DNA from 3 places in the Kitasatospora cystarginea genome. Region 3 is predicted to be linked to each of the others. Evidence: riboswitches for the same ligand, from Rfam matches in the RefSeq annotation. Region 3 holds a riboswitch; each other region holds the start of a gene.

Region 1 (10,137 bases), on a different contig from region 3:
GTCGGTCGCGGCCACCCCGCCGATCGGGAAGCCGTAACCCCAGTGCACGTCGGGCATGGCGAACGAGGCCCGGACGATGCCGGGCAGCGTCGCGACGTTCGCCACCTGCTCCAGCGCCCGGTCCCCCGCGACCTGCGGCACCAGCGCCTGCGAGGCGAACACCACACCGGGCACGCGCATCTGGTCCCGCTGCTCGATCCGGAAGCGGTACGGGCCCTCCTCCACCAGCACGACCTCCATGTCCCTCACCTCCAGTCAACCGTCAGCCGTCCGCCGCGCTCGCCCACCTCGGTGCCGAAGCCGGCGCACGCGCTGGTGAACCGCTCGCGGATCCACTCCCGTTCGCCGTCGCGGGCCACCCTGGTGTGGCAGTAGTCCAGGAACAGCGGCAGCGCCTCCAGTCCGGTGGGTGCCAGGTGCGCGGGGTCCGGCCCGGCCAGCGTCACCAGGAAGAGCAGCCCGAGGTCGTTGCGCAGCACCGGGTCGACGGCGTAGTCGTCGACGAAGTCACCCATGTCGTAGAGGATCCGGTGGGTCACACCGTGGAAGACGTGCGACGAGTGCCCGGCCACCAGCGTCGCGCCCGCATCGAGCAACTCCTTTGCGGCTGGCGGCACATGGGCCGGCGGCCGGGTGGTCATGTTGGGTCCCCAGTGCGGGGTGACCAGCACGGCGTCGGCCTCGTCCGCAGCCCGGGCGACCAGCTCGGCGAGCCAGCCGGGGACGCTCCGGTAGAGGTCGGCGAAGGCGACCCCGGGCCGGTTCTCGCCGGCCGCGAAGTCCTCCGGGTCGTCCGTGACGCCGACCACGGCGATCCGCGCCCCGCTGGCCTCCAGGACCGCGAACTCCCGGGCCGCCGCCAGGTCCGCGCCGGCGCCCACCGCGCGGACCCCCGCCCGGTCCAGCAGCGTCCGGGTGTCCGCCAGGGCGTCGAAGCCGTAGTCCAGGGCGTGGTTGTTGGCCAGCGTCACGCAGTCCACACCGAGTTCGGCGAGGATGCCCGCGGCAGCGGGCGGGGCGCGGAAGAAGAACGGCTTGCCCGGGTCGGGCCAGCGGTGCCCGCGGCCGGAGACGCAGCACTCCAGGTTGAGCACGACCAGGTCGGCCTGGGCGAGGGCGACCCGGACCGCCTGGGAGAGCAGCGTGCCCGGCGAGGGCGAGCGGCGCAGCTCCTCGGCCACACCGCGGCCGAGCATCGTGTCACCGGCCAGCGCCAGCGTGAGCTCCATCGACTCGGCCCGCCTTCCGCCCCCCGTTCAGACGTCGACGGTCACCCGGCAGCTCCAGCCGCCGGGGCCGCCCCGCAGGTGCAGGCCGTGCAGCGAGACCGCCTTGGGCACGGCGCCGACCGGCACGACCGTACCGGCGTCCGCCATGCTGAAGCGGACCGACAGGCTCCGGCCGTCCTGTGACCGCCGGACCTCCGCGCCGAGCGGGATCTCGCCGTCGGCGTCCATCCGGTAGATGACCTCCTCCAGGACGGACACCAGCAGGTCCTCGTCGCTCTGCGCTGTGACCGTGCACTCCCGCTGGCCCAGGACCTCGGCCTTCGAGGTGTCGGCGAAGCCGTCCACCACGGCCCGCACCGCCTCGCCGATGCAGCCCTCGATGCTCGGTGACCAGGCCTCGACGCACAGATCCGCCGTGTGCGGCACGGTCCGGTGGCCGCTACCGGGCCACTGCCGCCCGGCGGCTTCCCGACTGTCCATCATCGGCGACTCTCCGTCCGTCGCCCCTCGCGGCGCTCCCCTCGCCCCTTCCAGCCTGGTCCCGGCCGCGATGGCGGGCAAGCCCGCCGGATCGTTCGATCACGGCTCGGTACGCCGGCTCCGGCAGGCCGCCCGACCGTGCCCTGGTCACTGCTCTGACCTGGCGAAAGCTCCCGCCATTGTTCAGACAAGTTTTGCCTTATCAGGGTCGAACGCGCGTAGACGGGACCGAGAGCATGTCCTTCATGAAACTCAGGGGAATCCGGCAGAGCCGGACGAGCGCCCGCCGCCTGTACCGGGTGGCGGCGCTCTCGAGTGCGGGGGTACTGGCAGCCGCAGGGCTGATGGCGAGCAGCGGGGCGGACCAGGCCGCCGCGAGCGCTCACAGCTTCCACCCGCCGAAGATCAAGCACGTCTGGCTGTTCGTCCTGGAGAACAAGTCGTACGAAGCCTCGTTCACCGGACTCAACCAGAACAGCTATCTCTGGAAGACGCTGCCCCAGTACGGCGAGCTGCTGCGCCAGTACTACGGCACCGGGCACTACAGCCTGGACAACTACATCAGCCTGGCCAGCGGGCAGGCCCCGGCACCGGACACCCAGGCCGACTGCCCCCAGTACAAGAACGTCTCCCCGGGCACGCCCGCGGCCGACGGCCAGGTCCACGCGACCTCCGGCTGCGTGTACCCCCGCTCGGTCCAGACGCTGTTCAACCAGCTCGACCAGAAGCAGGTCGGCTGGAAGGCGTACATGCAGGACATGGGCAACACACCGGGCCGCGAGAACCCGTACGGCTGCGGGATCCCGGGCGACCCGTCCGGCAACGGCGTTCCGGACCCGGGCGGCGCCACCGCGCAGGACCAGTACGTGGCGAAGCACAACCCGACCGCCTGGTTCCACTCGGTGATGGACAACCCGAAGGACTGCGCCAGGGTCGCTCCGCTGAACGGCCTGCCGGCCAGCGCGGGCCACCCGGCGGTCAGCGGTCTGGCCCAGGACCTCAAGAGCGAGAAGACGACACCCGCGTTCTCCTGGATCACACCGAACAACTGCTCCGACGCGCACGACTCCACCTGCAAGGGCGACAACGGATCCGGCGATCCGAACAACCACCAGGGCGGCCTGTACGCGTCCGACCTGTTCCTGCAGAAGTGGATCCCCCAGATCATGGCCTCCCCCGCCTTCCAGGACGGCGGCCTGATCGACATCACCTTCGACGAGGCGTTCCCCCCGTACAAGCTGTACGGCAACTCCACCGGTGACTACACCGGCAACAGCGATCCCAAGCTCAACACCCCCACCGACACCGCGCAGTCCGTGGTGGCATGCTGCAACGAACTGCCGGGCCCCAACACCAGCCAGCCCGGCGACCAGGCGTTCGGCCAGGACACCACTCCCGGCGGCGGCATCACCGGCTCGGTCCTGATATCCCGCTACATCAAGCCCGGAACCATCAGTGACCAGCCCTACAACCACTACTCCTGGCTGCGCAGCATGGAGGACCTGTTCCACATCACCCGGGGCGGCGCCGACGGCCACGGGCACCTGGGCTACGCCGGCACCCCCGGTCTGCGCCCCTTCGGCCCGGACGTCTACAACAACCCCAGCGGCCGGGCCATGCAGCCCGCCGCCCTGGGCAGCAACGGCGTCTACTCGGCCACCTCGGGCCAGCCGCAGGACCAACCCGCCGAGATCGCACCGGACTTCACCGGGGCGAGCGCAGCGCAGGACAGCCTGAAGCCGGGAGCCGGCAAGTGAGCAACCGCTCCACCGGCCGTGGCCGCGCCCTCATGGGGCGCGGCCACGGCCGCCGCCGTACCGTGAGCGTTCTGCTGGCGCTGGCCGCGCTCACCGGTGCGGCCGGCTGCTCGGAGAACCAGGACGACGCGAGCCGTCTCGGACAGGTGCCGATCCCCAGCGCGCCGGCCTCGCCGATCGTGCCCACCGCGTCCCAGGGGCACGCGCAGCTGGTCGCGATGGGCGACGCCGTGGCACTCGACCTGGGCACCGGCCAGGGCCGGATCACCGCCACCGGCCCCGATCTGGATCTGCCGGCCCCCTCACCGGGGAGCGCTCCGCCCGAGCGATCGAAGGGCACCATCACGGTCCGGCTGCACGCCACCGCCGGCAGTGTCGACCTCGATCCGGCCACCTTCGCCCTGACCGACGAGCTCGGCCACGCCGTGCCGTTCACCGCGGACCGACCGTCGGCAACCGCGAACCCGGCTCAGGACGCGGTCTTCACCCTTTCCGCGGTCTTCGACGCGGGCCACTCGACGTTGAGCTGGTCGTCCGCCGGAAAGCCGCTGGCGACCTGGGACTTCGAGGTCGAGCTCGACTAAGGACGCCGTCGGAATTCGTCCGGTGTCGACACGGTCAGGCAGCGGCCGGGCGCGGTTGGACGCACCCGGCCGACGCCCGTCCTCACTCGTCGGTCTCGCGGCTGATCGCGATCCGCCGGGACGGCTTCTCGATCGGGCCGATCGGCGCCTTCACGGTCAGCACGCCCTTGTCGTAGCTCGCGGTGATGCCCTGCTCCTGGACTCCCTCGGGCAACCGGACACTGCGGGTGAAGGAGCCGTAGCGGAACTCCGTGCGGTGCTTCTCCTTCTGCTCCTCACGGCGTTCGGCGTGGATCGTCAGCACTCCGTTCTCGACCGTGATCTCGATGTTCCTCTCCGGATCGATCCCCGGAAGCTCGGCCTTGACCACGTAGGACCCGCCCTCCTTGGTCTCCTCGACCCGGATGACGTGTTCGTCGGGCATCAGACGCAGCTCGGTGGGGAAGTCCTCGAACAGCTCCGGGAACGGAGGCCACCAGTGCGGACGCCTGTGGAGCAGTTCGCCTGCCATCTCGGCCCTCCTCACTCGTCGGGATTCCTCCTTCCATCCTGCTGCGCGGGTGTGCTCGCTGCGAGGCCCCCGCATTCGGCGGCAGCGGCGGTCACGGAGAGCATCGATCCACCAACATCGCTGGCGGATCGGACGCTTCAGGCAAGGAACACCGTGCGGCCCGCCGCGCCGGGCACCGGAGGGGAGGCCGCGCTGGGCGGCTCACATCTCGGGTTCCCCGTCCTCGACCCGGTACGTCCTGGTCCACGTCTCGCCGCAGCGGCAGTGGAACTGCTCCACCAGCTCGCCGTGCTCGTTCACCCCGACTCCGCCGCCGAGGCGCACATGCACGTGATCACTCATGGTCCACCGCTTCCTGCTTCGTATCGGAACAGATTCCTCCCATGGTCCATGAGCACGGGCCGACACGGAAGGCCGCCGGATACGGATCCCGCTCCGCGAGACCGGTGCCGGACCGTCCGCTACCGGGCCGGGCGCTGCCCGCCTGGCGCACCCCGTCGGCGGGCAGCGCGGACCGCCACCCGAACCCCGGCCGGGACGGCGGCGAGCGCGACCGCCCCGGCCAGCAGCAGGCCGAGGGCACCGAGCAGTATCGACCCCTCCGCCGTACGCGGGTGGAGTCTGGTCCTCGTCATCATCTGGAACTCCCCTCTTGCCTGGCCCTGGTGGGCGGGATCAGCTGTCCGAGTGCGGGCCCGGCGGCGACCGGTCGCCGCCGGGCCCCGGACCGGGCGGGCGGCCCGGCCGGTCGCTGGGCGGCGACGGCCCCCAGGACGGGGTGGTCGAGCGGGCTCGCGGCCAGCCGATCCACGACCTCGGACAGCACGGCGCGCAGGCCACGGCCGGCGGCGGCGTCATGGCGGGCGGCAGCGGAGGCCAGTGCGGCACGGTGGAGCACGGCGAAGACGGACACGTCAACTCACCTTCAGGAAGAGCACGGTGGGCATCCCGGAGATGCCTCGGCCCAGGAATCCGGCAGGCGGCGACCGCAGGCTGCCGAGCCCGCGGTCAACGTGTCGAGCAGACTGACGCGCCGTCAGGACATCTGGGCGGCTAGCGCACACCGAGGAAGGACGAGAACAGGCGGGGGCAACGGCAACTATGGCCGTGACTACCGCATTCCATGTCCCTCGCCTCCTCCCGGCCGGGCGCGGACCCGCGCCGTGTCGACAGGGCAAGGAGCGGACCGGCCTCGGCGGCCGGTTCACCCCGACTCGTCAGAGCTCTGGCACTTCACGGCGCGATCCGGCCCGCGGGCCGGAAGTCACTTGGGATCAACCCATGGGGCGGGAGGATCCGGCCCCGCCCGGGCGTCTCTCAACAGCTGGGATCGGTGGCCGTGTCCGTGAAGACGCCTCACCGAACGAGGTGCCTCTTCAAACGACGCAGAGCATAGTCCCTCCACCGAGCCAGGTCCGAACCCTTTGCCAGAACTTGACCGCCAACACCCTTGGCGGCACTCGCCCCACCTGCGTACGGGCACTCACCTGCGGCCGGCTCCGGGAGTGTCACTCGGGTGACACACCGTCAGCTGCGGTAGAACCGTGGCATGCACCGCTCCCCGACCGCCACCTCCCGGCCCCTCGAGACCTCGCCGGCCACCCGTCGCCCGTCGCTCCCGCCCGGTGCCCGCCGTTCGCGCCGGTCGGCCGCCCTGGTCGCCCTGGCCACCACCTGCGCAACGGCCTGCGCCACCGGCTTCGCCCCACCGGCGGGCGCCGCCGCCCCGGCGGACCAGCTCCTGCAGCGGCAGTTCGCCGCCGCGGCAGCGGAGTTCAAAGTGCCGCAGCGCCTGCTGCTGGCACTGGCCTACCAGCAGACCCGCTGGGAGTCGCACCGGGGGCAGCCGAGCACCACCGGCAACTACGGCCCGCTCGGGCTGACCCAGGTGGACGTGGCTGCCGTGAACGCCGCCGCCGAGCGCGCGCAAGCCGAGACACGGGGGCGCGGTGACGACCGCCCGCTGCCGCAGCGCTCCGCCACCCCTGCCGCTCGGCGACTCGTCGACTCCCCCGCGCTGCACACCCTGGACGCCGCCGCCGAGTTGATCCACCGCCCGGCCGGGCAGCTGCGGAGCGATCCCACGCAGAACCTCCGCGGCGGGGCGGCGCTCCTGGCCCGGTACCAGCGGGACGTCGGCGGACCTCACTCCGCCGACCCGGGTGCCTGGTACGGCGCGGTGGCCAGGTTCGGCGCGGGCAGTGCCACGGGGCCGGAGGGTACGGCGGCCGGCCGGGTGTTCGCGGACCGGGTGTACCGGACCGTACGCTCCGGCGCCTCCCGGGCCACCTCCGAGGGTGCGCGGGTGACGCTGCCGGCCGCCCCGGGGCTGGTGGTCACCCGGCCGCCGGGCCCGCCCGTGGCGAGGGCCGAGCGGCAGACGCCCGAGTGCCCGGAGAGCCTCGGGTGCGACTTCGTCCCCGCCGCGTACGCGCTGACCGACCCGAACGACCCGACCTCGTACGGGAATTACAACCCGGCCAACCGCCCCGATGACGGCCAGCAGATCCGCTGGATCGTCATCCACGACACCGAGAGCAACTACGCCGGGGCGCTCGCCGCCTTCCAGGACCCGCGCGAACAGGCCGCCGCGCACTACCTGGTGCGCGCCTCGGACGGGCAGGTCACCCAGTTGGTGCGCACCCGGGACATCGCCTGGCACTCCGGCAACAAGACCGTCAACATGCACAGCGTCGGGATCGAGCACGAGGGCTTCGCGCTTCCGGAGGACCGGCCGACCTGGTACTCGGAGCAGCTGTACCAGTCATCGGCCGAGCTGGTGCGCTATCTGGCCGCGCGCTTCGGCGTCCCGCTGGACCGACAGCACATCATCGGCCACGACGACGTGCCGGGACCGACCCAGGCCGACGTCGCCGGGATGCACTGGGACCCGGGGACGTTCTGGGACTGGGGCCACTACCTGGAGCTGCTGCGGGCACCGATCGGGCCCGGCACCGACGCCCCGCCGAAGGCCGGTGACACCGTCATCATCGCCCCGGCCTTCGACTCCTCCAACCAGCCCCCGGTCAGCGGGGTGCCGAACCGGCCGGAGAACTTCGTCTACCTGCGCACCCGACCGGCCGCCGACGCCCCGCTGATCAACGGCGGCACCACCAGGGCCGACGACTGGAGCGACAAGGCGGTGACCGGGACCGGTTACGTCGTCGCCGACCAGCAGGGCGACTGGACGGCGATCTGGTACGACGGGCAGAAGTGCTGGTTCTCCAATCCGAACGGACGCTCCGCCCGGACCGAACCGGCGGCCACCGACCAGGCGGAGCCCGACGCTACGGCCGGGCGGACGGTACTGACCCCGCGCCCCGGCCTCGCCTCGATCCCGGTGTACGGCCGGGCCTACCCCGAGGCCGCCGCCTACGCCCCCTACCCGGCCATCAAGCCGCTGCCGGTGGTCGCACTGCAGGCGACGGTCCCGGCCGGGCAGGCCTACCTCGCCGCCGACGACACCCCGGAGCCCGGCGACTACTTCTACGACCAGAACATCAACGGCGACGCACCCGACGACCGGACCCTGGTGGTCGGGAAGGACACCTACTACCCGATCCGCTACGACCACCGGCTCGCCTTCCTGAGGTCCTCCGACGTCCAGGCGGTCCGGCAGTGCTCCGGCGGTACCCCGTGAGTTGACGTCCTCGCCCCCGGCGGGTTCGGCCGGGCCGTCGGGACGACGGCGGTGCCGTGCGCACCGGCCCGGCCACCCCGTCAGGGCGCCTGCCGATGACCCTGCCGTCAGCGGCACGGGGAGTCGTACGCCGGCCTCCGCGCGGCTCCCCGTGCGCCGGTCACCCCGCCGTCGCCACCGTCCCCGCGGCCAGGCATTGGCGCAGCTCGGCGGCGCCCACCAGGCCAACCGCGTGGCCGTCGTACACCACGACCGCCGCCTCCAGGCCGCACTCGGTGAGTTCGGCCAGCGCGGCCTCGGCGGGCTCCCCGGTTCCGAACCGGGGCAGTGGCGCACCGAGGTGCTCGCCCACCGGGTCGTCGAGAGCCGCCCGGCCGCTCTGGACGGCGGCTGTCAACTCCTCCAGGGTCACCGATCCCGCCAGCTCGAGTGCGGTGGGCCGTCGTTCGGGGCCCGCCGGGCACGGCCCGGCGGGCAGTGCCGTCCGCGCACCGGCCGCGCGCAGTGCCGCCAGGGCGTCGGCGACGCTGGTCCGCCCGTTCAGGTAGGGCAGCTGCTGCTCCCGGGCGGCCGCCGGCACCGCGTCACCGACCCGGGCCGCGGCCGGGTCACCGTCCAGGAAGCCCAGCCGCAGCAGCCAGTCGTCGTCGAAGTACTTGGTGAGGTACTGCCGTCCGGAGTCCGGCAGGATCGCCACCACCACGGCCTCGGGCCCGGCCTCGGCGGCCACCGTGAGGGCCGCGGCCACCGCGGTGCCGGCGGAGCCGCCGACCAGGAGCCCCTGCTCGCGGGCGAGTCGGCGGATCGTCAGGATCGACTGCCGGTCGGTGATCGGTAGGACCCGGTCCACCACCTCGCGGTGGTAGGACTGCGGCCAGACGTCCTCGACGGTCTCCGGGTGCTTCCAGTGCCCGGCCGCTTCGACGAAGTAGGGGCGGCCGTCGCCGCCGGAGTAGACCGAGGAGGCCGGGTCGGCGCCGATCACCTGGACGGTGCCGCCACTGACCTCCTTGAGGTAGCGGCCGGTGCCGCTGATGGTGCCGCCGGTGCCGATGCAGGACACCAGGTGGGTGATCCGGCCTCCGGTCTGCCGCCAGATCTCCGGCCCGGTGCTCAGGTAGTGCGCCTCGGGGTTGGCCGGATTGTCGTACTGTCCGGCGAGCCAGCCGCCCGGTGTCTCCTCCGCGATCCGTGCCGCCGCGTTCATCACGTGTTCGGGGTGCTCGCGCGGCACTCCGGCGGCTTTGAGTACCACCTCGGCCCCGAACGCCCTCACCGCCGCGACCTTCTCACTGCTCGCGCGGTCCGAGAGCACGGCCACCATCCGGTAGCCCCTGGCGGCTGCGACCATCGCCAGCCCGAGACCGGTGTTGCCGGAGCTGGCCTCGACCACCGTGCCGCCGGGTCTCAGCAGCCCGTCGTGTTCGGCCTGCTCGATCATGCGGAGACCGATCCGGTCCTTCACGCTGCCGCCGGCGTTCAGGTACTCCAACTTGCCGTAGACGGCGGCGCTCTGGCCTTCGCCGGAAGTGCGCAGCCGCAACAGCGGTGTGTTGCCGATCAGTTCGGTCACAGACTCGTTGGCTTCCATCTCGGCACAGTAGCGAATCCCCGGGACCTGCAGAACGTGGATCTTCGCCCGTCCGAGTTACCGGTCGCCGGCGCCCTCGCGCCCCTCGCGGCGGACCCAACGCCCCCGGCGGCGGTGCCGCCGCGGCAGGGGGCACACTTGACTCATGACGCCCGATGACCTGAAAGCCGCCTGCCTGGACCTGAACGGGACGGCCGAGACCTTCCCGTTCAACGCCGACACCTCGGTCTTCAAGGTCGGAGGCAGGATGTTCGCCCTCAGCGCGCTCGACGCCGTCCCGCTCTCCGTGAGCCTGAAGTGCGACCCCGATCTCGCGCTGCGGCTGCGCGCCCGGTACCCGGCGAT
Region 2 (10,137 bases), on a different contig from region 3:
CCCGCCCCCGCGGCCACCACCCCGGCCGCGCAGACCGGTTCGAGCTCGGACGCCGTGCAGCAGGTGCTCGGCCTGATCAACCAGGCGCGGGCCGCCCAGGGTCTGCCGGCCTACACCATCACGGCAGGGCTGACCAGCAGCTCCGAGGCCCACAACCAGACGATGGCCGGCGGCTGCGGCATGTCCCACCAGTGCCCGGGCGAGGCCGAGTTGGGTGCGCGGGTGACGGCCGCGGGCGTCCAGTGGAACGCCGTCGGGGAGAACATAGGCTACGGCAACGGGGTCTCCACCTCGGCCCAGGACATCGCCGCAATGGCGGTCAGTCTGACCCAGGACATGCTGAACGAGACGCCGCCGGACGACGGCCACCGCAAGAACATCCTCAGCAGCGAGTTCACCCACATCGGCATCGCCGTCTACCGGGATGCCAGTGGAACCGTCTGGCTCACCCAGGACTTCTCCAACTGACCCGTCCGTCAAGGACGTAGGCCGAGGTCGACCCGCCCCCCCGGGGGCGGGTCGGGTGCCTCCGCCTCGCGGGCGCCAGGCCCGTGGGGCGGAGCGCGCGCGGCGGAACCTCGCACGGTCGGGCGGGTCGGCGGTCGCCGGCCCCTCGGCGACGACCCCGATAGCCAAGTGGGGATATTTCCTCAAATATTTGTCGATGTACCGTCATTTCAGTGCGAGGGGGTGGTTAGCGGCCCGGCCCGGGTGGGCAGAATGCATCCGGTTCGTGCTCGTACGCTCCCCGCGTGCGCTGCGCGCCCACTCACGCCGTACGTCCGCCGTCCAGTACCACCGCACGCCGAGCCGCGCCGCCGCGCACTGCACCACCCCGCCGTGCGCGGGCGCCGCTTGCACCGCTCGCGCCGCGCGATCCGCACCGCACCACCCGCTGAACAGCGTGGGGCTCGACGCCGTGAGCTCCGCCGGCCGAAGGGGGAATCGAGATGCCGCTACCGGTTGGCAGAGCCGCTGTGCTGGGAGGCAGCCTGGCCGGACTGCTGCACGCCTGGGTCCTCGCCGAGGCGGGCTGGCGGGTGACCGTGGTGGAGCGCGACCGTCGGCCGGGCAAGGCCGAGTTCGCCGGGGGAGTCCCGCAGGCCCGGCAGGCGCACCTGCTGATGCCGGCCGGCCTGTACGCCATCGAGCGGCTGCTGCCGGGCACGACCGAGCTGCTCACCGGTGAGGGCGCGCAGCGCTTCGGCCTGGCCACCGACATCCGCTGGCTCACGCCGGCCGGCTGGCTGGACTCCTTCTCGCCCCGGCACACCATCGTGAGCTTCACCCGCCCGTTGATCGACTGGGCGCTGCGTCACCAGGTCCTCCTCCACCCGGGCGTCGAGGCGCGGGATGGCGTCGAGGCGGTCGGACTCGCCGTCGCCGGAACGCGGATCGCCGGAATCCGCTGCCGTGAGCGCGGAACCCGCGACCGCACCGAGTCGGTGCTGCCCGCTGAGGTGGTGGTCGACGCCACCGGCCGGACCTCCCGGGCCCCGCACTGGCTGACCGAACTCGGGCTCGGCGCACCGGAGGAGAGCGTGGTGGACGGCGGTGTCGGCTACTGCACCGGGCTGTTCCGCCGGGCCGGGGCGGACCTGGCCGGCGGCCGTGCGATGTACCTGCAGCCCAGGCCCGGCCGCAATCCCCGGTTCGGGATCCTGGTCCCGGTGGAGGGTGATCGCTGGATGGTGACGGTCGGCGGGATGCGCGGCTTCACCCCGCCCACCGATCCCGATGGATTCCTCTCCTTCGCACGGGAGTTGAGCGTCCCGGAGTTCTACGAGGTGGTCCGGGGACTGGAGCCGGTAGCCCCGATCCACGGCTTCCGTCCGCCGCCCAGCCGGCGGCGGCACTACGAGCGCCTGGCCGACCTCCCCGAGGGGCTGCTCGTGGTCGGTGACGCGGCCTGCACCTTCAATCCGATCTACGGGCAGGGCATGTCCGTGGCGGCCCGGTCCGCGCTGGTGCTGCGCGAACTGCTCCCGGCCGGCGCCCGTCCGGCACGCGGGCCGGGCGCGGCAGGAAGAACAGGTGTCGCACTCCCGGTGGACTCCCGGAGGATCCAGCGCGCGGTGTCCCGCGAGGCGGGGGCGGCCTGGCAGATGGCCTCCTCGGAGGACCTGCGCTACGAAACCACCGTCGGCGGCCGCAGGAATCCGCTGCTGAAGCTCCAGCACGCCTATATGGACCGGGTGTTGAGTGCCGCCCTGAGCCACCGGGCCGCACAGGGCGCCTTCATCGACGCCCTCTCGCTGACCGCACCGCCGAGCGGGCTCTTCACACCCGCGGTGCTCTGGCAGGCCGCCCTGCACGGCGGTTCGAGGGGCCGGCGCGCCGAATCCCGATCTCGGAGCGGGCGGTAAATCGGCTCATTGATACCGGAGTTGCGCGGGGTGGCACCGGGGTTCCCGTTCGGACCGAGAGGAACGGTCAAAATTCGGTAAATGTGTTCGGCGCGCCCTTCCGGTGGGTCTACGCTTGACGAGGTTTGAAAAGGCACCTCGTTCGGTGAGGCGTCTTCACGGACACAGGCCACTGATCCCAACCGTCGAGAGACGCTCCGGATCAGGACAGATCCTCCCGACCTAAGGGTTGATCCCAAGTGGCTTCCGACCTGCGGGCCGGATCACGCCGTGGAGTGCCAAAGCTCTGACGAGTTGGGGTGAGCCGGCCGCTGAGGCTGGTCCGCTCCTTGCCGTGTCGATACGACGCACCGCTGCGTCCCGGCCGGAAGGAGGCGAGAGACATGGATTCGAGTTGCAGTAGTCCGGGCCATAAACGGGCCCATAACCGCATGTCCTCGTTCTCCATCGGCACGCGGTAACAACCCCCTCCACGAGAATTTCTGACATACCGTCGGCTCAGTGCGGCGCCATGCCCTCATTTCCTTATGACCTCATGGCGTTATTTCGCCATGGGCTGCCGCGGTATGCCCTGGTGGCGGGGATTGCTGCTGCGCGCCGCCCGAACTCTCCCCCTGAACCGGGGGGCAAGGGAGGTTCGCCATGACCGACACCACCATGACCCCACCGACGATCCCGGCGCCGCGCGCCGCGGTCCTCGACGACGCCCACATCGGCGACATCCAGGGCGCCCTGGGCACCATCAGCCTCAGCGACACCGCGCCGCGGCAGGGCCTCTCCGCCAAGCTCAAGACGCTGCTGGCGATCGTCGGCCCCGGCCTGATCGTGATGGTCGGCGACAACGACGCCGGCGCGTTCTCCACCTACGGCAGCGCCGGCCAGAACTACGGCACCCACCTGCTGTGGACCCTGCTGCTGCTGGTTCCCGTGCTCTACGTCAACCAGGAGATGGTGCTCAGGCTGGGTGCGGTCACCGGTGTCGGCCATGCCCGCCTCATCCTCGAGCGCTTCGGCAGGTTCTGGGGCGCGTTCAGCGTGATCGATCTTTTCCTGCTCAACGCGCTGACGTTGGTGACGGAGTTCATCGGGGTCACGCTGGCGGCGGGCTACCTCGGCCTGCCGAAGGTCGCCTCGGTGGTCCTGGCCGCCGCGGTCATCATCGCCTCCGCCTTCACCGGGTCGTTCCGCCGCTTCGAGCGGATCGCGGTCGCGCTGTGCGTCGGCTCGCTGCTGCTGGTGCCGATCTACTTCATGGTCCACCCGAAGACCTCGCAGATGGCGCACGACTTCTTCGTCCCCGGCATGCCGGGCGGCGGTGGCGAGTTGGCCACCGTGATGCTGCTGATCATCAGTATCGTCGGCACCACGGTCGCCCCCTGGCAGCTCTTCTTCCAGCAGTCGTACGTCATCGACAAGCGGATCACCCCGCGCTTCATGAAGTACGAGAAGGTCGACCTGTGGATCGGCATCGTCATCGTGGTCGTCGGCGCCGCGGCGATGATGGGCTTCACCGCCGCCGCGTTCGCCGGCACCGACGGCGCCGGCCAGTTCACCGACGCGGCGGGCGTGGCCAAGGGACTGGAGGAGCACGCGGGCAAGCTGGTCGCCGTGCTGTTCGCGATCGCCCTGCTGGACGCCTCGATCATCGGCGCCTTCGCGGTCTCCCTCTCCACGGCCTACGCCATCGGCGACGTCTTCGGCATCAAGCACTCGCTGCACCGCGGGGTCGGCGGCGCCAAGGGCTTCTACGCCGTCTACGCGGGTCTGGTCGCGGCCGCCGCCGTCATCGTCCTGGTCGCGAGCGACGGCACGCTGGGCCTGCTCACCCAGGGCGTCCAGGTCCTGGCCGGTGTGCTGCTGCCCTCCGCCTCGGTCTTCCTGCTGCTGCTGTGCAACGACAAGGAGGCCCTGGGCCCCTGGGTGAACGGTCCCAGGACCAACGCCTTCACCTCCGCCGTGATCGGCGTCCTGGTCACCCTGTCCGTCATCCTGACCGCCTCCGTCCTGTGGCCGGACATCAGCTCCGGGGCGATCCTCGACATCATGGCCGGCTGCGGTGTCCTCGGGGTGCTGGCCGCCGGGTACTCCTTCACCCGCCGGCGCACCGCCACCAAGGAGGATGAGATCGACCGCACCGGGCGCGAGAACTGGCGGATGCCCCCGCTGGAGACCCTGGCCAAGCCGAAGGTCTCCACCGCGTACAAGATCGGCATGGGCGCGCTGCGCACCTACCTGCTGGTCGCGATGATCCTGGTCGTCGTGAAGCTCATCGAGGTGGCCCTCTCCCGCTGACCCCGGCGGTGACGGCCGGCCGCGCCTGGAGGCCACCCGGCGTCCGGCCGGCTGAGCCGTCCGCCGACCGCCCCGGGGCCGAGCTTCGATCCGAACCCGTACTCGTACCGCCAAGGAGGCCGACATGGTCGTGCGCTACCCACGGCTGAACGTCATCTTCTCGGACCACCACACCACACGCCACCAACCCGCGCCGCCCGCCGCCCACGGGCAGCCCGCGCACTCCCCGCTGGTGGTCGACCAGGCGCTCCGGACCGCCACCGTCGGGAGTGCGAGCGGAAGGCGGAGACGCAGATCCGCGCGCTGCTGCTACAGGCCTTCGCGGCCTCGGGGCTGGCGCCGATCGCGCTGCGTGCCCACCGCGAGCACGGCGAGGTCACCGCGGTACGGGCGACCGTGGCGGTCACGGGCGACGTCACCTCCGCCCTGGAACAGGTCGTCTCCCGGCTCTCGCTCGAACCCGCCGTGCGCGACCTGCACTGGCACCTGGAGGGCGGCAGCGCCGGCGCGGACGAGGAAGCCCTCGCCTGAACCCCCTCGCCCGATCCCCTCGCCGGGGTCGCCGGTCCCGGGCGGCGGTTCCGGCCCGTACCGCTGGTGACCGGGGACCGGGGACCGGGGACCGGTGCGAGACTTGAATGCGGAGGCACTCCCATGAGGCCGCTCATCAGCTCCCGGGCCACGCCGCCCCGAGGCAACCGCCCGCACATCCGGTACCTCCACCCCCGTACACGGGAGGGGGCGGCGGTGCTGTGCGCACTCGCCCTGCTGCTGGTCGAGGTGATCGTGCTCGGTCTGGTCCCGAGCCACGCCCGGCCGCTGATCGGCACCCTGCTGCTCGGGGCCTGGGTCATCGCGTTCGTGCTGGTCGCGGCGGTGCTGCGCGGCCGGCGCTCGGCCGCCCGAAGGGCCGGCCGCCCCACCTGGCCCGTCCCGCCGCCGGGTGGCCAGTGGTACGGCGAGGACGCTCTGGAGGGCTACCCGTCCGAGGAGGTCGCCCGCCTGCTCCCGGCCTCGGCCGATCCCGGGCAGAACCGGCTGCAGACAGCCTGGGTGCTGGCCAGCCACGGCCACGATGCCGCCTGGATCGCCCACCACCTCGACCTCCCCGCCGATCTGGCCCACCTCCTCGCCGACACCGCCGCCCACCGGGCCACGGCACACAGGGCGTGACAGGCCTGCCACCGGTCGCGGGCGTCCCCGCGCAACCGGGCGCAACAGGGGCTGAAGGGGCGTCAAGGAGCCGTCAGGGATGCGTCAGAGGGGGCGAACCGTCCTTGCCCGGACGATCCGAGGTCGACTTGAATGCGGGTATGACCTGCTCGACGCGCCACCACGACCGCCCGCCGCATCCGCGGGCGGAGGCTGCAGTCGCGGTCTTCGCCGCGGTCCGGTAGCGCTTCCTCCCCGCGAAGTCCGCTCCGGTCGCGCCGTGGGCGGGCTCCCGGTGCTGTGGCCGGGGCCCGCCCTGGTTCAGTCACCCTGCGCACCGCCGTACGCGCGGGGCGACATGGTCCCCGAGGGCAGTGGATCACGGTGATCGGCCTCGACCCGGGGCTGTGCGCCACCGCCCTGCCGCCCCTGTACGGGCGGGTGGGCGCACCCGCCGGCGGAGGGCACGGCCGCGGTGGTCCGACTCTGCCTGCCGGAGGTAGAGTTGGTGGACGGTGAGTACCACGAGGGCGGTGGCGTCGCACCGACCGCCCTGGCCGCGCACGAGGAACGCTCCCGTCGCCGGCTGTCCGGGCTCGCCGACCGGTTGGTGAGCGGCGTCTGAGAGTCCGCCATGCCTGACGGCGCGTCAGGAAGCCTCCATCATCGCGGAATGCCGTCGCGCGTTCGCCATCTCCCGTTGCAGAACGCCGGAAGGGGAACTGGCATGTCCAAGCGCGCCCGGAAGCAGAAGGCCCGTAAGAAGAAGAGGGCGAACCACGGCCGCCGTCCCAATCAGTAGGCCCGATCAGTAGGTTCGGTCAGCAGGCCGCCACCGCGGTAGGCCCTCGCTCCGCTCTCGGTCATTCCACCCGGCCCCGGGAGGCCGTCCGTCCCCGCCTCGAACAGCGCGGACGGGCCGTCTCCCGGGGCCTTCGCCGTTCCCGGAGCGCGTTGCGGCACGGTCCGGCCAAGGTCAGGTCTCAGGTGTGTGAAGCACGCATCAAGGCTGCGTCAATGTTTTCGATACGCCCGTATGGACGGCGTCAGGGGCGCGCAAACGGCGCTCGGTGGCTGGTTTGCTCCTGGTGCCGGCCTCCCGCCGGCGTCGTGAGGGGCTTCCGGGGCGCCTGCGACCTCAATCCCTGAACCACTTTGGTGGAACCCATGCCCGATCTCATCTACGTCGGCGTCACGGTTGCCGTGTTCGTCGTCCTGGCCCTGATCGCGAAGGGGGTGGAGAGGCTGTGAGTGCCGAGAACATCGCAGGTCTCGTCGTCGCCGTCGCGCTGGTCGGCTACCTCGTCGTGGCGCTGATCTACCCGGAGAAGTTCTGACATGAGTTCTACGCTCGCGGGCTGGTTGCAGGCCATCGCCCTGGTCGGCGCCCTGGCCCTGTGCTACCGCCCCCTTGGCGACTACATCGCCAAGCTCCTCACCACCGCCAAGCACCTCAGAGTCGAACGCGGCCTCTACCGCGTGATCGGCGTGGACGGCGACGCCGACCAGCGCTGGCCGGTCTACCTGCGTTCGGTGCTGGCGTTCTCCGCCGTCTCGGTGCTCTTCCTCTACCTGCTCCAGCGGATCCAGGACAAGCTCCTGCTGAGCCTGGGCGACAAGGCGGTCGAGCCGCACACGGCGTTCAACACCGCCGTCTCCTTCGTCACCAACACCAACTGGCAGTCCTACGGCGGCGAGTCCACCATGGGCCACGTCGTGCAGATGGCCGGTCTGGCGGTGCAGAACTTCGTCTCGGCCGCCGTCGGCATCGCCATCGTGGCCGCGCTGATCCGGGGCTTCACCCGCAGCAAGACCGACCGCGTCGGCAACTTCTGGGTGGACCTCACCCGGATCTCGCTGCGCCTGCTGCTGCCGCTCTCGATCGTCTTCGCCGTGGTCCTGGCGGCGAACGGCGTGATCCAGAACTTCCACGGCTTCCACGACATCGCCACCCTCGGCGGCGACACCCAGTCGATCCCGGGCGGCCCGGTGGCATCCCAGGAGGTCATCAAGGAACTGGGCACCAACGGCGGCGGCTTCTTCAACGCCAACTCCGCGCACCCCTTCGAGAACCCCAACGGCTTCACCAACTGGCTGGAGATCTTCCTGCTGCTGGTGATCTCCTTCGCCCTGCCGCGCACCTTCGGCAAGATGGTCGGCGACAACCGCCAGGGCTACGCGATCGTCGCGGTGATGGGCCTGTTCTGGGTCGCCTCCGCCGCGCTGATGACCCTCGCCGAGCAGCACCACGGCGGTGCCGCGCTGCAGGCGGCCGGCGGTGCGATGGAGGGCAAGGAGCAGCGCTTCGGCATCGCGGCCTCCAGCCTGTTCGCGGCCTCCACCACGCTGACCTCCACCGGTGCGGTCGACGCGGCGCACGACTCGCTCACCCCGTTCGGCGGCGGCCTCACCATCTTCAACATGATGCTCGGCGAGATCGCCCCCGGCGGTACCGGTTCGGGTCTGTACGGCATGCTGATCCTGGCCGTCGTGGCGGTCTTCGTCGCCGGCCTGATGGTCGGCCGCACCCCCGAGTACCTGGGCAAGAAGCTCGGCGGGCGGGAGATGAAGTTCGCCTCCCTGTACATCCTCACCACCCCGGCCCTGGTGCTGATCGGCACCGGTGTCGCGATGGCGCTGCCGGGTGAGCGGGCCGGGATGCTGAACTCCGGTGCGCACGGCTTCTCCGAGGTCCTGTACGCGTTCACCTCGGCCAGCAACAACAACGGTTCGGCGTTCGGCGGTATCACCGTGAACACCGAGTGGTACGACACCGCGCTGGGTCTGGCGATGCTGTTCGGCCGCTTCCTGCCGATGATCTTCGTCCTGGCGCTGGCCGGCTCGCTCGCCCAGCAGCAGCCCGTTCCCGCCACCCCGGGCACCCTGCCCACCCACAAGCCGCTGTTCGTGGGCCTGCTGTCGGGCGTCGTCCTGATCGTCGTCGGCCTCACCTACTTCCCGGCCCTGGCTCTCGGGCCGATCGCGGAAGGTCTCCACTGATGTCGTCCACCCTTACCCCCGCTCCGGCCGATCAGGCCGACACGACCGAGGCAGCCGCCGCTCCGCACAGAGTCTCGGCCGGCCTGCTCGACCCCAAGCTGATCGTCTCCTCGCTGCCCGACGCGGTGAAGAAGCTCGACCCCCGGGTGATGGTCAAGAACCCGGTGATGTTCGTGGTCGAGGTCGGCTCGGTGGTCACCACCGTCTCCGCGATCGCCCACCCGTCGGTCTTCGCCTGGGCCATCACGGTCTGGTTGTGGCTGACCACCGTCTTCGCCAACCTGGCCGAGGCCGTCGCCGAGGGCCGCGGCAAGGCGCAGGCCGACACCCTGCGCAAAGCCAAGACCGAGAGCGTCGCCCGCCGACTGGTCAACTGGCCCGCCAGCGACCAGGAGGAGGAGGTGCCCGGCACGGCACTCCAGCTCGGTGACCACGTGGTGGTCGAGGCCGGGCAGATCATCCCGGGCGACGGCGACGTCGTCGAGGGTGTGGCGAGCGTGGACGAGTCGGCGATCACCGGTGAGTCCGCGCCCGTCATCCGCGAGTCCGGTGGTGACCGCAGCGCCGTGACCGGCGGCACCAAGGTGCTGTCCGACCGGATCGTGGTGAAGATCGCCACTGAGCCCGGCAAGTCGTTCATCGACCGGATGATCGCGCTGGTCGAGGGCGCCGCCCGGCAGAAGACGCCGAACGAGATCGCGCTGAACATCCTGCTGGCGTCCCTGACGATCGTCTTCCTGATCGCCGTGGTCACCCTGCAGCCGATGGCGACCTTCGCGGGCGCCCCGCAGACGATGATCGTCCTGGTCGCGCTGATCGTGGCACTGATCCCGACCACCATCGGCGCGCTGCTCTCCGCGATCGGTATCGCCGGTATGGACCGGCTGGTGCAGCGCAACGTGCTGGCGATGTCCGGCCGCGCGGTCGAGGCCGCCGGTGACGTCAACACCCTGCTGCTGGACAAGACCGGCACCATCACCTACGGCAACCGCCAGGCAGCCGAGTTCCAGCCGGCCCAGGGCGTGACCGAGGCGGAGCTGGCGGATGCCGCCCAGCTCTCCTCCCTCGCGGACGAGACCCCCGAGGGCCGCTCGATCGTGGTCCTGGCCAAGAACGAGTACGGCCTTCGGGCCCGCGCCCAGGGCGAGCTCACCCACGCCACCTGGGTCCCGTTCACCGCCCAGACCCGCATGTCGGGTGTGGACCTGGACGAGGCGGAGGGCGTGCACTCGGTCCGCAAGGGTGCGGCCGGGTCGGTCATCAAGTGGGTGACCGAGAACGGCGGCACGGTCGGCGACGACATCGCCCAGCTGGTCGACGGCATCTC
Region 3 (10,137 bases):
CGCGTCCGCGGGGCCGTCCAAATCAGGGAGGTGCTCAGAAATCGCTGGTGTCGAGATCGAGATCGAACGGCTCCGGCAGGCGCACCGGAATACCGAACGGGTGCGGGCCTTCCACGCGGGTGTAGCCGAGTCGTGCGGGCTGGGAGAACAGGGTGCAGGAGTTCTCCTGTCGGTCCACCAGCAGGTAGAGCGGGGCACCGTACTGCGCGTAACGGCGGCGTTTGACGGTACGGTCGGTGTCGCTGTTGGAGGGAGAGGTGACCTCCACTACAAGTACCGTCTGGTCGGGCAGGAGTGCGCCTTCGGTCTTGGCGAGTTCGGCGGGGACGACGGCCATGTCGGGGATGTACCAGTTCTCGCTGCCGGGCAGGTCGAGGTTGCCGGAGCCGGCACGTAGGCCGAGTTCGCGCATGCGCGGGCCGATCTGCTCCCGGATCAGATCGGTGGCGTTCTCGTGCGCCCAGGACGGCGACATGGGGGTGATGACTCCCTCGACGATCTCGGCGCGGTCACCGGCGATGTGCTGTACGGCGTACTTCAGCGCACGTTCCGGATCCGGTACACGGCTGTAGTCGCCAGGCGTGGCGGGGGCAGTGCTCATCAACTCGTCTCCTCTCCTCGGCACAGCGTAGGCGGTTCGAGAAGGCGTAGGGGCCATCCCCGCGTGCGCGGGGCCGCATACGCGGCCGAACGGCAGGATCCGGCCGCCCCGAGCGGCACGCTGGGAGTGCCGTCGCTGCTGAAGATCTGTGAGGCTCTGCACGCCGACACCGCGGTGCTGATCGGGCAGCAGGCCCCGCGCCGCGCGATGGCCACGATCGACCGGCGGATGCCGTCCGCCCTCCGCCACCGTGGGCGGCCCGACGCGTGCCTGATCGCGGCCCCTTCGCACCGGGGGTCCAACGGTGAGGATCCGGCTGGTGACGAGCGCGGGGTCGTGAGCGGGGAGGGCGCGGCCGGTGCCGGGGACGATCTCGACCTGCACCCCCACTGGGAGACCCTCAGACGCGATAGGCGAACCGGCCGAGGTAGTGCAGAGAGGTACCGTGCGGATTGGTGACCACGTTGGGAGCGAAGACACAGATCGCAGCGTCGGCCAGCTCGGTTGACTCCACTTGTGGCAGCCACTGGTCAGCGTACGAGGCATCTCGAAGGAGTACCTCGGGGACAACCGGAGCGAGGTGGCCGTCGTCCTGGGCGTGGATGGCTTCGACACACATCGGTTCGAGCTCGGCAATCCCAGCCTCTCCCATGAAAACGGATGGCTCCGCATCCCCGTCCTCTGACCGCCCCTGATCGACGTAGTCGCGGATGTCTTCAAACGAGGAGAACCGGCCCCACGAGAGGAAAACGTGCACCACGCTGGCTTCATTCACCCGACGATTGTCGCCCGACACTGATGCGACTGACCCGCTTCAGCCGAGGAGTGAGCGGTTGAGTTGGCGTGTGGAGAGCTCCGCGACGGCGGCGGCGGTGAGCCGGGACACGGCAGTTACGACTCGGCCACGCCTGTTGAAGCCGGAACGACACCGAAAATCGATCTCGGGAATGAGCGCCGTGGTCCCGTCACCTGTGGGGACGGGCTGACGGGGAGCGGATGGGCGTGAGTGTCCGATGGGCAGGGTTGACTTTCCCTCGATCGATCACACGTGCTGGCAGCCTGGCCGATCGCCAGGGGAGAGCGATGGAGGTTTCCGAATGCGGGAAGATGTCATGACGGCCGGGACCGAGTTGCGGGTCTACCCTGAGCCCGCGGACGTGTTCGTCGCCGACCAGGTCGAACTGGCAGAGCACTTGCACCCGTTGATCTCGATCGATCTCGCCGGGGTGGACCCGGCCTGGCACGGCTGGATCCACCTGGTCAGCCCGCTGGAACCGGCGAGCGGCTACCTCGGCGACCACACCGAGGCCTTCCACTCGCCCCTGCAGAAGACCAACTGGCTCGGGTTCTCGATCGAGGACGACCGCTACCGCCTGCTCGGCGACCGGCGCTACTTCGTGCAAGCGACGACCCGCGAGGAGCTGCCCGACCCCTGGCCCGGGTTCCGTGCGGAACTCGACGGGCACTGCGAGTCCGAGGGACGCAGCTACCTGGCGCACCGGGACGCCTTCCGTCGTGAGGGCGTCCTGCTCATGCGTCATGACAACGGGTCCCTGCGGTCCGTTGGGCCCAACGCCATGGCACTGTTGGAGCAACTCGGCGGCGATGCGGACCCTCACGGGAACTGGGTCCGGCCCGAGCTGTTCCACATCGAGTACGACGACGACAGCGCATGGCCGGTCAGTCCGTCCGGGAACCCGTTCCGCTTCGTGGCGTCGGTGCCGGGCTGGCACTACCGCGGAACGGGCGCTGATTCAATCCTGTTGTTCTTCGAGCCCGTCGAGCGGCTCGCAGTGTTGACCTTCGACTGGAGCTGAGGCGCTGCCCAGGGGCGTGGGGAGCCACTGGCGGAGCCGCTTTCGGCAGCTGGTGCGCGCGCAGCGTGCGGGTCCGGGAGTCGGCGTGGTGGTGCGGAGGGGCGTCGTCGGTGCCGCTGACACTGCGGGTGCCGATTCATTCATCCGCGAAGTCCGGGCGGCAGCGGCAGGTCGGTACTCGTGGAGTGTGCCGCCGGGTCGATCTCGTCGGCGAACCTCCAGCCCTGTTCGCCGCCGCCGTCACGGCCTCCGGGCAGTGAGCGTTCCAGTCGGTGGGCAGGGTGGCGGAACCGAAGCGCGCACGCATGCCGGTCGACTACTCGGTTCTGCTGGCAGGACATGACGCGGCGGCAGCGGCGGCGCGGAGTCCCGGAGCGGGGCTGGACAGGACCGGTACGGCGGTCGTGGTCCGATTCGCGGCCCCTGCCATGGATGCCTGGGCGAGGACGATGACGTCCGCGCCGTCCACGGCCTCGACGGCGGCAGCGATCGCGGTCAGATAGCCGGCCTGGTCACCTCGTTCGAACTGGTCCCAAGCGCCGTCGACCACGACGGCCGTCATTGTGACCGACCGGTCGGATCGAGCGGCCTCCTCATCGATGAGGGCGACTGTCGGGACCACGGTGTCGGCCACTGCGGCGATCACGACGATGTGTGTGGTGGTCCGGTCCCCGCCGGGTGCAACGGCGACGGCGGCTGCCGCCATCGGACGGTCGACGCGCAACACGGGCACTCCCAACGCCGCGGCACGGGTTTCCGCGACGCCGCCGATCGTCGAGCAGGTGCACAACACCGCAGCGGCCCCGTCGGCGACCGTGGAGGCGAGCGCTTTGTCGATGTCCCCCGCAACGGCGTCGGGCCCGTCGGTCCGGGCCCTCGTCAGCAACTCCTCGGACACGATGTGCCGCAAGGGCAAGCCGGGGTGGTCGCGGTCGCGAAGCGCGTCGAAGACCGGGACGTGGACGGACGATGTGTGGAGCAGCGCCAGCATGTGCGCGATGCTATCGGCCGTGGTCGGGGCCCCGTCGCCGGGAGGTGAACCGGGACGCGTCAGCTGGAACCAGTAGGGCTCGGTCACCAGGCGGTCTGTGCCGGCGGGACGATGCTCAGCCGACTCCGAACCAGCCGAGGACGGTCTGGACGAGCAGGATGGTGGACATGGCGGCCACGCCGATGACCACGGTGGTGGCCGCGGTGCGGTACCTGGGGCTGTTGGCCGCCTCGCCCAGGACGGAGCGGCGGTTGGTGAGGACCAGGAGGTAGACGAGCACGACCGGGCTGATCAGGCCCTGCAGGACCTGGGTGCCGATCAGCAGCTGGATCACATCGACGGGGGTGAGAGCGACGATCGCGCCGAGGGCGATCTGGGCGGTGAACAGCCCGAGGAACAGGGGGGCGTCGCGGAAGCGGCGGGAGACGGAGCGTTCGACGCCGGCGGCCTCGCCGACGGCGTAGCTGGCGGAGAGCGGAACGACGGCGCCGGCCAGCGCGGAGGCGCCGATCAGTCCGAACGCGAACAGCAGCTCGGCGCTCGGCCCGGCGACCGGCTTGAGGGCTTCAGCGGCCTGGGCGGCGGACTCCAGGGGGCCGGTGCCGCCGATCGCGGCAGCGGTGGCGATGATGATGGTCAGGCTGATCAGGCAGGCGAACACCGCGCCGAGGACGGCGTCGGCCCGGATCAGCTTGTAGTCGGCGGGCTTGGCTCCGCGGTCGACGACACCGGCGGCGGCGTAGAACTGCATGTAGGGGCTGACGGTGGTGCCGATCAGGGCGACGGCCAGCAGGATGAAGTCCTTGCTGGGCTCGATGTGCGGCACGACGAGGTGCTCGCCGACCTGCCCCCAGTTCGGGTGACCGAGGACCATGGCGACCGGGTAGGCGAAGAAGGCCAGCGACATGACCAGGAAGATGCGCTCGGCCCACTTGTACGAGCCGAACAGCACCAGCGACCACAACAGGACGGCGGAGGGCGGGATGACCGCCCACTTGGGAACGCCGAGGAGCTCGAACGCCGCGCCGATCCCGGCGAACTCGCTGACGACCAGGCCGGTGTTGGCCAGCAGCAGGCAGAAGACGGCGAGCGCGGTCAGACGGAGGCTGAACTGCTCGCGGATCAGCGCGCCCAGACCCTTGCCGGTGTGGGCGCCGAGCCGGACCGCCATCTCCTGCACCATCACCAGGGCGACGGTGACCAGCACCATGAAGAACAGCGTCCCGTAGGTGAACTGGGAGCCGGCCGAGGCGTAGGTGGCGATGCCGGCGGCGTCGTTCCCGGCGTTCGCGGCCACCAGGCCGGGGCCGGCGACCATCGCGACGGCGGCCAGACGGCGCAGCCCTCTGCGGCGGGAAGGCGCTGCGACGGCGGGCGGCGCGGTGGCTGCCGCGGTGACGGTGTCGAGGTCGCGGGTCACTTGAGAAGCCTCCGGAAGTGCAGGCGCCCGCGCTCGGGCAGCAGGGCGTCGAGGATGTCGTCGGCCAGGATCCGGCCAAGTGGGTGCGCGTCCTGGTCGACGACGAGCAGGGAGGTGGCGCGGGCGGCGACAAGGTGGTCGGCGGCCTCGGCCAGGCGGGTGTCGGGCCGCACGGTGACCGGCGGGCCGAACTGGGCGAGCCAGGCCACCAGGTCCGCGACCACCGCGGTGTCCTCGGCCACCGCCAGGTCGAACAGCGGGATGTCGCCGATCAGGCGGTCATCGTCGTCCAGCACGGCGACTGCGTCGACCTCGGTGCGGTGCTCGGCCTGCGCGGCCAGTTCCGCGCGCACATCGGCGATCGTCTGCGAGGGACGGGCGGTGACCAGCAGGGTGGTCATCGCGCCGCCGGCGGTGCCCTCGCGGTGGGTGAGCAGGGTGCGCAGCTCGGCAGCCTCGGGGGCGGGCATGCGTGCCAACAGGGTCTCGCGCTCGCCGGGGAGCAGGTCGCGCAGGGCGTCCGCGGCCTCGTCCGGCTCCATCTCGTCCACCAGCCGGGCGGCGTGCTCGGGCGGCGCTTCGCGGAGCAGGTTCTCCAGCTCGGCCGGTTCCATCTCCTCCAGCGCGTCCGCGGCATGCTCCGGCTCCAGCCAGTCCAGCAGCTGCTGCCGTTCGTGTCGGCCGAGGTCCTCGAGGATGTCGGCGAGGTCGGCCGGACGCATGCGGTGCAGCGCGGAACGCGACGCGCGCAGCCGCACCTCGGCGGGCCCGTGCATGGCCTGCTCGCCGAACGGGGCGACGGACTGCCAGTCCAGGACGCGTTCCGGGGTGGGGCGGATCTGCCAGCGGCGGGGGCCGATGCGGCGCAGCAGGGTGGAGAGGGAGACGTCCACCCCGACCAGGACGGTGCGGTCGGCCAGCGGCGCCAGGTACAGATCGGCGGCGCGGGTGACCTGGATGCCGTCGATGTCGACGAGCTGATGGTCCATCACGTCTCGGGCGAGCAGCACCTCGCCGGGGCGGCGGGTGAAGTCACGCAGGTCCACGCGGGCGGTGCGCAGTCGCGCCTGCCCGGAGAGGACCCTGTCGATCGCGTCGGCGGCGATGAAGGCGCGTCGCCGCCCGATGCGGATGATCAGGCCGGTGACCGGCGGATAGGGCTCGGGTCCGTAGAGGCGGGCGACCACGTCGACGATGCGCCCCACCTCCTGGCCGGCCTGGTTGGCGACCGGACCGCCGATCAGCCCGGCCAGGGACACCAGCGACGTGCGGACGGCTCGTGAGGCGGTGGAGCGGCGCTCGGCGTCGACCGTGCGACCGCGCAGACGGGCCGTAGCGGACATGAACAGAGTGGTGGCAGCCACGATGAACACCCCCTTGCCTCGGTGTGACGAGGCATCAGGAGGCCCAAGGGTGCACCGCCGCCTCCTGGCCGCCGTAACGGCGCCGCACGCACGGCGGCACATCCCACCCGGACGTGAACCGGGCGGAGATGCCGTCGTGAACGGGACGGATCAGGGGAGGGGGGACCGCTTTGGGCCGCGGAAGAATGACGAGGACGACATGGGAAGGGGCCTACTATGGCCCGGACTACTGTCCATCTCGCCTCCTTCCGTTCCCGGCCGCGACCCGACGTCACGGCGGCGCGTCAAGGAGAAGCCGGTACAAGTACCCGGCGCACCCCGACTCTTCAGAGTTCCGGCACTTAACGGCGTGTCCCCGCGAGATGCGGAGAAGCCACTTGGGGGCAACCCTTGAGCCGGGCACAGACCTGCCCTGATCCGGAGTGTCTCTCGACCGATGGGATCAGTGGTCTGTGTCCGTGAAGACGCCTCACCGAACGAGGTGCCTGTTAAAACCTCCATAAGGATAGGCGCCCACCAGCCCCGCAGCCCAATCCTTGACCGGACCTTGACCCCTGGGCCGGGTGCGTTCGGGGGACCCGTGGGACATCCCGCGTCCGATGACGCGCGGGTTGGCGCGCAACCGTCGTACGGGCAAGAGTAGTTCAGCGGTCTCGCGCAGGCTCTGGGTTCGGGCCCGGGCGATTCGGGAGGGGGGAAGCGCCGCCTGGGCGGTGACGTGGCGGCGGGCGAAGTGCAGGGTGCGCACGGAAGAAGGATGGTCAAGATCGCGCCCGAGTTGCCGGGCGGTGGAACGAGGCCACGTCGAGGATCCGCGCAAACACGAAACGGACCAGCCGCGCGACCTGGTCCTCGGTGATCCGCTCCCACTCGGCGGTGGGAAGCCCCGTGGTGATGATGTCAGCGACCGGAGTGGTACGTCTCGCTGATGGCGGTTGTGGGTCGGGAATCCCATGTGGCTGTTCAGGGTGGGCGGACTGAGATACTCGGGCCGTGGATGCTGGGGTGATGGGGAGCGGTCCCACCCCGGCCGCCGCGGGCATGGAGAACCCGGCTGGCGCTGTCGGTGCGTCCGCGTACTGTGGTGCCAGCCGGAAACGGGGTGACCGGCGGGGAGGAGGGGAGCCGTTGCGCAGGGTGCCGCCGGAGATGTTCCGGTTCACGACGGGGGACAGGGCCGAGCTCTACGGCGCGATCCTGCAGGCGTTCGGTGCGGCCAACGAACGGCTGGAGACGGCACTCGGGCTGGACGAGGTCCGCACCCGCCTGCGGTCGGTGGGCTGGCTCGACGCCATCCACGACGACGACCTGCAGGACGCCCTGCGCCAGCTGCGCGCCTGGGAGCTGCTCGACGTCGTCCAGAACCACGCGGAGAACTACCGCACGGCCGAGGAGTACGAGCGCCGGAACCTCCAGTACTCGCTGACCCGGCGCGGCGAGGCCGCACTCGCAGGGGTGGAGCACGCCCTGTCCGTGCTCGCCGCGACGGGCGCGCTCCAGACCGCCGTGCTGGAGGCCGTCACCGATCGGCTCGACGAGCTGTACGTGCTGCTCGGCGACCCGGCGTCGTCGGACCGGCGGATCTTCACCACCCTGCAGGAACTGGAGGGCCACCTGGAGGCGCTGCTGGCGAACACCAAGGCGTTCAACGGCGAGCTGCAACGCCTGCTGCGCGCCGAGGGCGCGGACCTGGCGACCTTCCGCGAGGTCAAGGCCGCGACGGTGGCCTACCTCCAGGAGTTCCTCCTCAACCTCGACCAGCGCGGGCAGGCGGTGGCCGCGGCCGTGCAGCGGGTCGAGCAGCGCGGCGTGAGCCTGCTGCACGAACGAGCGCTTCACGGTGCCGAGTTGCCGCCGCTCGCCGACGGCGATCCCGCGCCGGCCTGGCTTGAGCGGCGCCGGGCGCGCTGGGAGGGTCTGCAGGCCTGGTTCCTACCGGCAGACGGCTCGCGACCCCGCGTGGAGCAGCTGCACGACGTGGCGCGGCGCGCCATCGTGACGCTCCTTCAGGTCCTCGACCGGATCACCGAGTCGCGTCGGCGGTCCTCCAGCGTCGCGCAGGACTTCCGCGAACTGGCTCGCTGGTTCGCCGCCGCGCCCACCGAGGAGGACCTGCACCGCCTGTGGTCGGCCGCCTTCGGCCTCGGACCGGCTCGCCACGCCCACCTCGCCCATCCTGACCCCGAGTTGGTGCCCTCCTCGTACGGCTGGGCCGAAGCCCCTCCGGTCAGGGTGTCCGCCCTGCTGCGCACCAGCGGACGCACCGAGCGGTTCACCCGTACGGGCAAGGTGCGCGACATCGGCGGGATCAAGGCGGCCCGCGCGGAGCGGGCCCGGAAGGAGCGGGCCGAACTCGAAGCGGCCTGGGACGTCCTGGGCACGGACGGCCCTGTCCGGCTCTCGGGCTTCGGCATGCTCGACCACGCCGTCTTCGAGCGGCTGCTCGATCTCCTCGGCAGGGCGCTGGCAGTACGGCCGGACGGCAGCGGTGCGCGCCGGGCGGTCACCTCGGACGGCCGCGTCGAGATCGTCCTGCGACCAGTCCCCGACGGTGGGCGAGCCGTCCTGCGGACGTCTCACGGACGGCTGGAGGGACCTGACTACCTGGTGGAGATCCGCAGCCCCGGCAGCAGCCGGGCGTGGGTTCGAGAGGAGACCGGATGAGTACCCTCGCCAACCAGCTGGTCCTGGCCGAGCGGGAGGACGTCGCCCGAGGCATCAGACTGCTCCTCGGCCGACCGCTGATCACCGAGCGCGGCGACCCGTCCGGCTTCGAGCTGATCCGCCGCAGGCAGGACCCGCTGACGAAGTGGTTCGACTACCACTGCGGCTGGCAGCTGGTGCTGGAGCCGCGCCTGGGGTACGCGCGGCTGCTCAAGATCCGGACCGTCCTCGACGCTTCCCGCCCCGCCCGCCGACTGCGCTCGGGCAAGGCGCCGTTCGACCGCCGCCGCTACACCCTGCTGTGTGTCGTCGCGGCCGAGCTGCTGCCGATCCCGGTGACGACCGTCGGTCTGCTCGCCGACCGCATCGTCCAGGCCTGCGCCACCGACGAGGCACTGCCGCCTTTCGATACGGCGAGCAAGCCCGAACGCATGGCCTTCGTGGACGTCATCAAGCTACTGGAGTCCCACGGCGCGCTACTCACCGTGGACGGCGTCACGGACAGCTTCGTCGATTCGGCGGACGCCAAGGTGCTCTACCGGGTGGACGCCACGGTGCTGATGCGCCTGCTCGCCGCACCCGTCGGGCCGTCCCGGCTGGCCGTACCGGCCGAAGAGGTACCTCTGCGCTTCGAGGAACTCCTGCGGGAGACGGTGCGGGAGCAGCGGTACGGCGGTGCCGACGCATCCGAGGCGCAGCGAAACCTCCGACTGCGGCACTCGGTACTGCGCCGGCTGTTCGACGACCCGGTGCTCCACCACGACGAGCTCTCCGCCGACGAACTGGCCTACCTCACCTCCCCGACGGGCCGTCAGATCGTCCGACGCGCGGCCGAGCAGGGCGGCTTCCTGCTGGAGGAGCGCGCCGACGGGCTGCTGCTCGTCGACCCGGACGGGATCGCCACGGACAGCCGGTTCCCCGACGACTCCGCCAGCGCCCGCGTCGCCGCCCTGCTCCTGCTGGAACCGTTGACGGCTGCTCCGGGCGGGCTGACGCCGGAACAGCTCACTGCCGAGGCGCACGACCTGCTGCGCCGCTTCCCGCAGTGGGCGAAGAGCTACCAGTCGGAGGACGGAGCCCAGCGGCTGACTGCCGACGCCATCCGCGTCCTGACCGACTTCGGTCTGGCCCGCCGAGTCGGCGACCGTACGGTCCCCCGGCCTGCGGCCTTCCGCTATCGCGCCACCGCTGCCGACAGCCCCGCATCATGACCAGGGAGGATCCCTTCTGATGACCGTGACGGAACTCCCGCCGCCGTCCGCATCCCGAACCGTGGACGC

Evidence for each region. A riboswitch is a leader RNA that binds a small molecule or an ion and turns the genes downstream of it on or off. The one in region 3 is predicted to bind magnesium.
Region 1: it holds a riboswitch for magnesium, as region 3 does, so the genes downstream of both, ABD369_RS28385 (hypothetical protein) here and ABD369_RS29035 (magnesium transporter MgtE N-terminal domain-containing protein) in region 3, are expected to answer to the same signal.
Region 2: it holds a riboswitch for magnesium, as region 3 does, so the genes downstream of both, ABD369_RS12415 (NRAMP family divalent metal transporter) here and ABD369_RS29035 (magnesium transporter MgtE N-terminal domain-containing protein) in region 3, are expected to answer to the same signal.

What each region holds. Positions count from the first base shown of each region.
Region 1 is NZ_BAAATR010000031.1:81,768-91,904, forward strand. Features, by position in the region: gene ABD369_RS28345 (RtcB family protein) at 1-240, opposite strand, end outside; gene ABD369_RS28350 (CapA family protein) at 246-1,229, opposite strand; gene ABD369_RS28355 (archease) at 1,257-1,709, opposite strand; gene ABD369_RS28360 (alkaline phosphatase family protein) at 1,955-3,466, shown strand; gene ABD369_RS28365 (hypothetical protein) at 3,463-4,050, shown strand; gene ABD369_RS28370 (Hsp20/alpha crystallin family protein) at 4,133-4,561, opposite strand; gene ABD369_RS28375 (hypothetical protein) at 4,763-4,903, opposite strand; gene ABD369_RS28380 (hypothetical protein) at 5,023-5,196, opposite strand; gene ABD369_RS28385 (hypothetical protein) at 5,196-5,474, opposite strand; M-box (ykoK) riboswitch at 5,763-5,936, opposite strand; gene ABD369_RS28390 (N-acetylmuramoyl-L-alanine amidase) at 6,111-8,201, shown strand; gene ABD369_RS28395 (pyridoxal-phosphate dependent enzyme) at 8,362-9,792, opposite strand; gene ABD369_RS28400 (MmcQ/YjbR family DNA-binding protein) at 9,938-10,137, shown strand, end outside.
Region 2 is NZ_BAAATR010000009.1:8,379-18,515, reverse strand. Features, by position in the region: gene ABD369_RS12425 (CAP domain-containing protein) at 1-468, shown strand, start outside; gene ABD369_RS12420 (NAD(P)/FAD-dependent oxidoreductase) at 951-2,366, shown strand; M-box (ykoK) riboswitch at 2,497-2,672, shown strand; gene ABD369_RS12415 (NRAMP family divalent metal transporter) at 3,009-4,658, shown strand; gene ABD369_RS12410 (hypothetical protein) at 4,710-5,189, shown strand; gene ABD369_RS12405 (hypothetical protein) at 5,313-5,831, shown strand; gene ABD369_RS41105 (50S ribosomal protein bL37) at 6,445-6,612, shown strand; gene kdpF (K(+)-transporting ATPase subunit F) at 7,058-7,147, shown strand; gene kdpA (potassium-transporting ATPase subunit KdpA) at 7,149-8,810, shown strand; gene kdpB (potassium-transporting ATPase subunit KdpB) at 8,810-10,137, shown strand, end outside.
Region 3 is NZ_BAAATR010000033.1:19,701-29,837, reverse strand. Features, by position in the region: gene ABD369_RS29060 (Uma2 family endonuclease) at 35-601, opposite strand; gene ABD369_RS29055 (hypothetical protein) at 1,002-1,376, opposite strand; gene ABD369_RS29050 (hypothetical protein) at 1,699-2,418, shown strand; gene ABD369_RS29045 (arylsulfatase) at 2,735-3,409, opposite strand; gene ABD369_RS29040 (NRAMP family divalent metal transporter) at 3,525-4,829, opposite strand; gene ABD369_RS29035 (magnesium transporter MgtE N-terminal domain-containing protein) at 4,826-6,193, opposite strand; M-box (ykoK) riboswitch at 6,504-6,681, opposite strand; gene ABD369_RS29030 (TIGR02677 family protein) at 7,322-8,857, shown strand; gene ABD369_RS29025 (TIGR02678 family protein) at 8,854-10,068, shown strand; gene ABD369_RS29020 (TIGR02680 family protein) at 10,088-10,137, shown strand, end outside.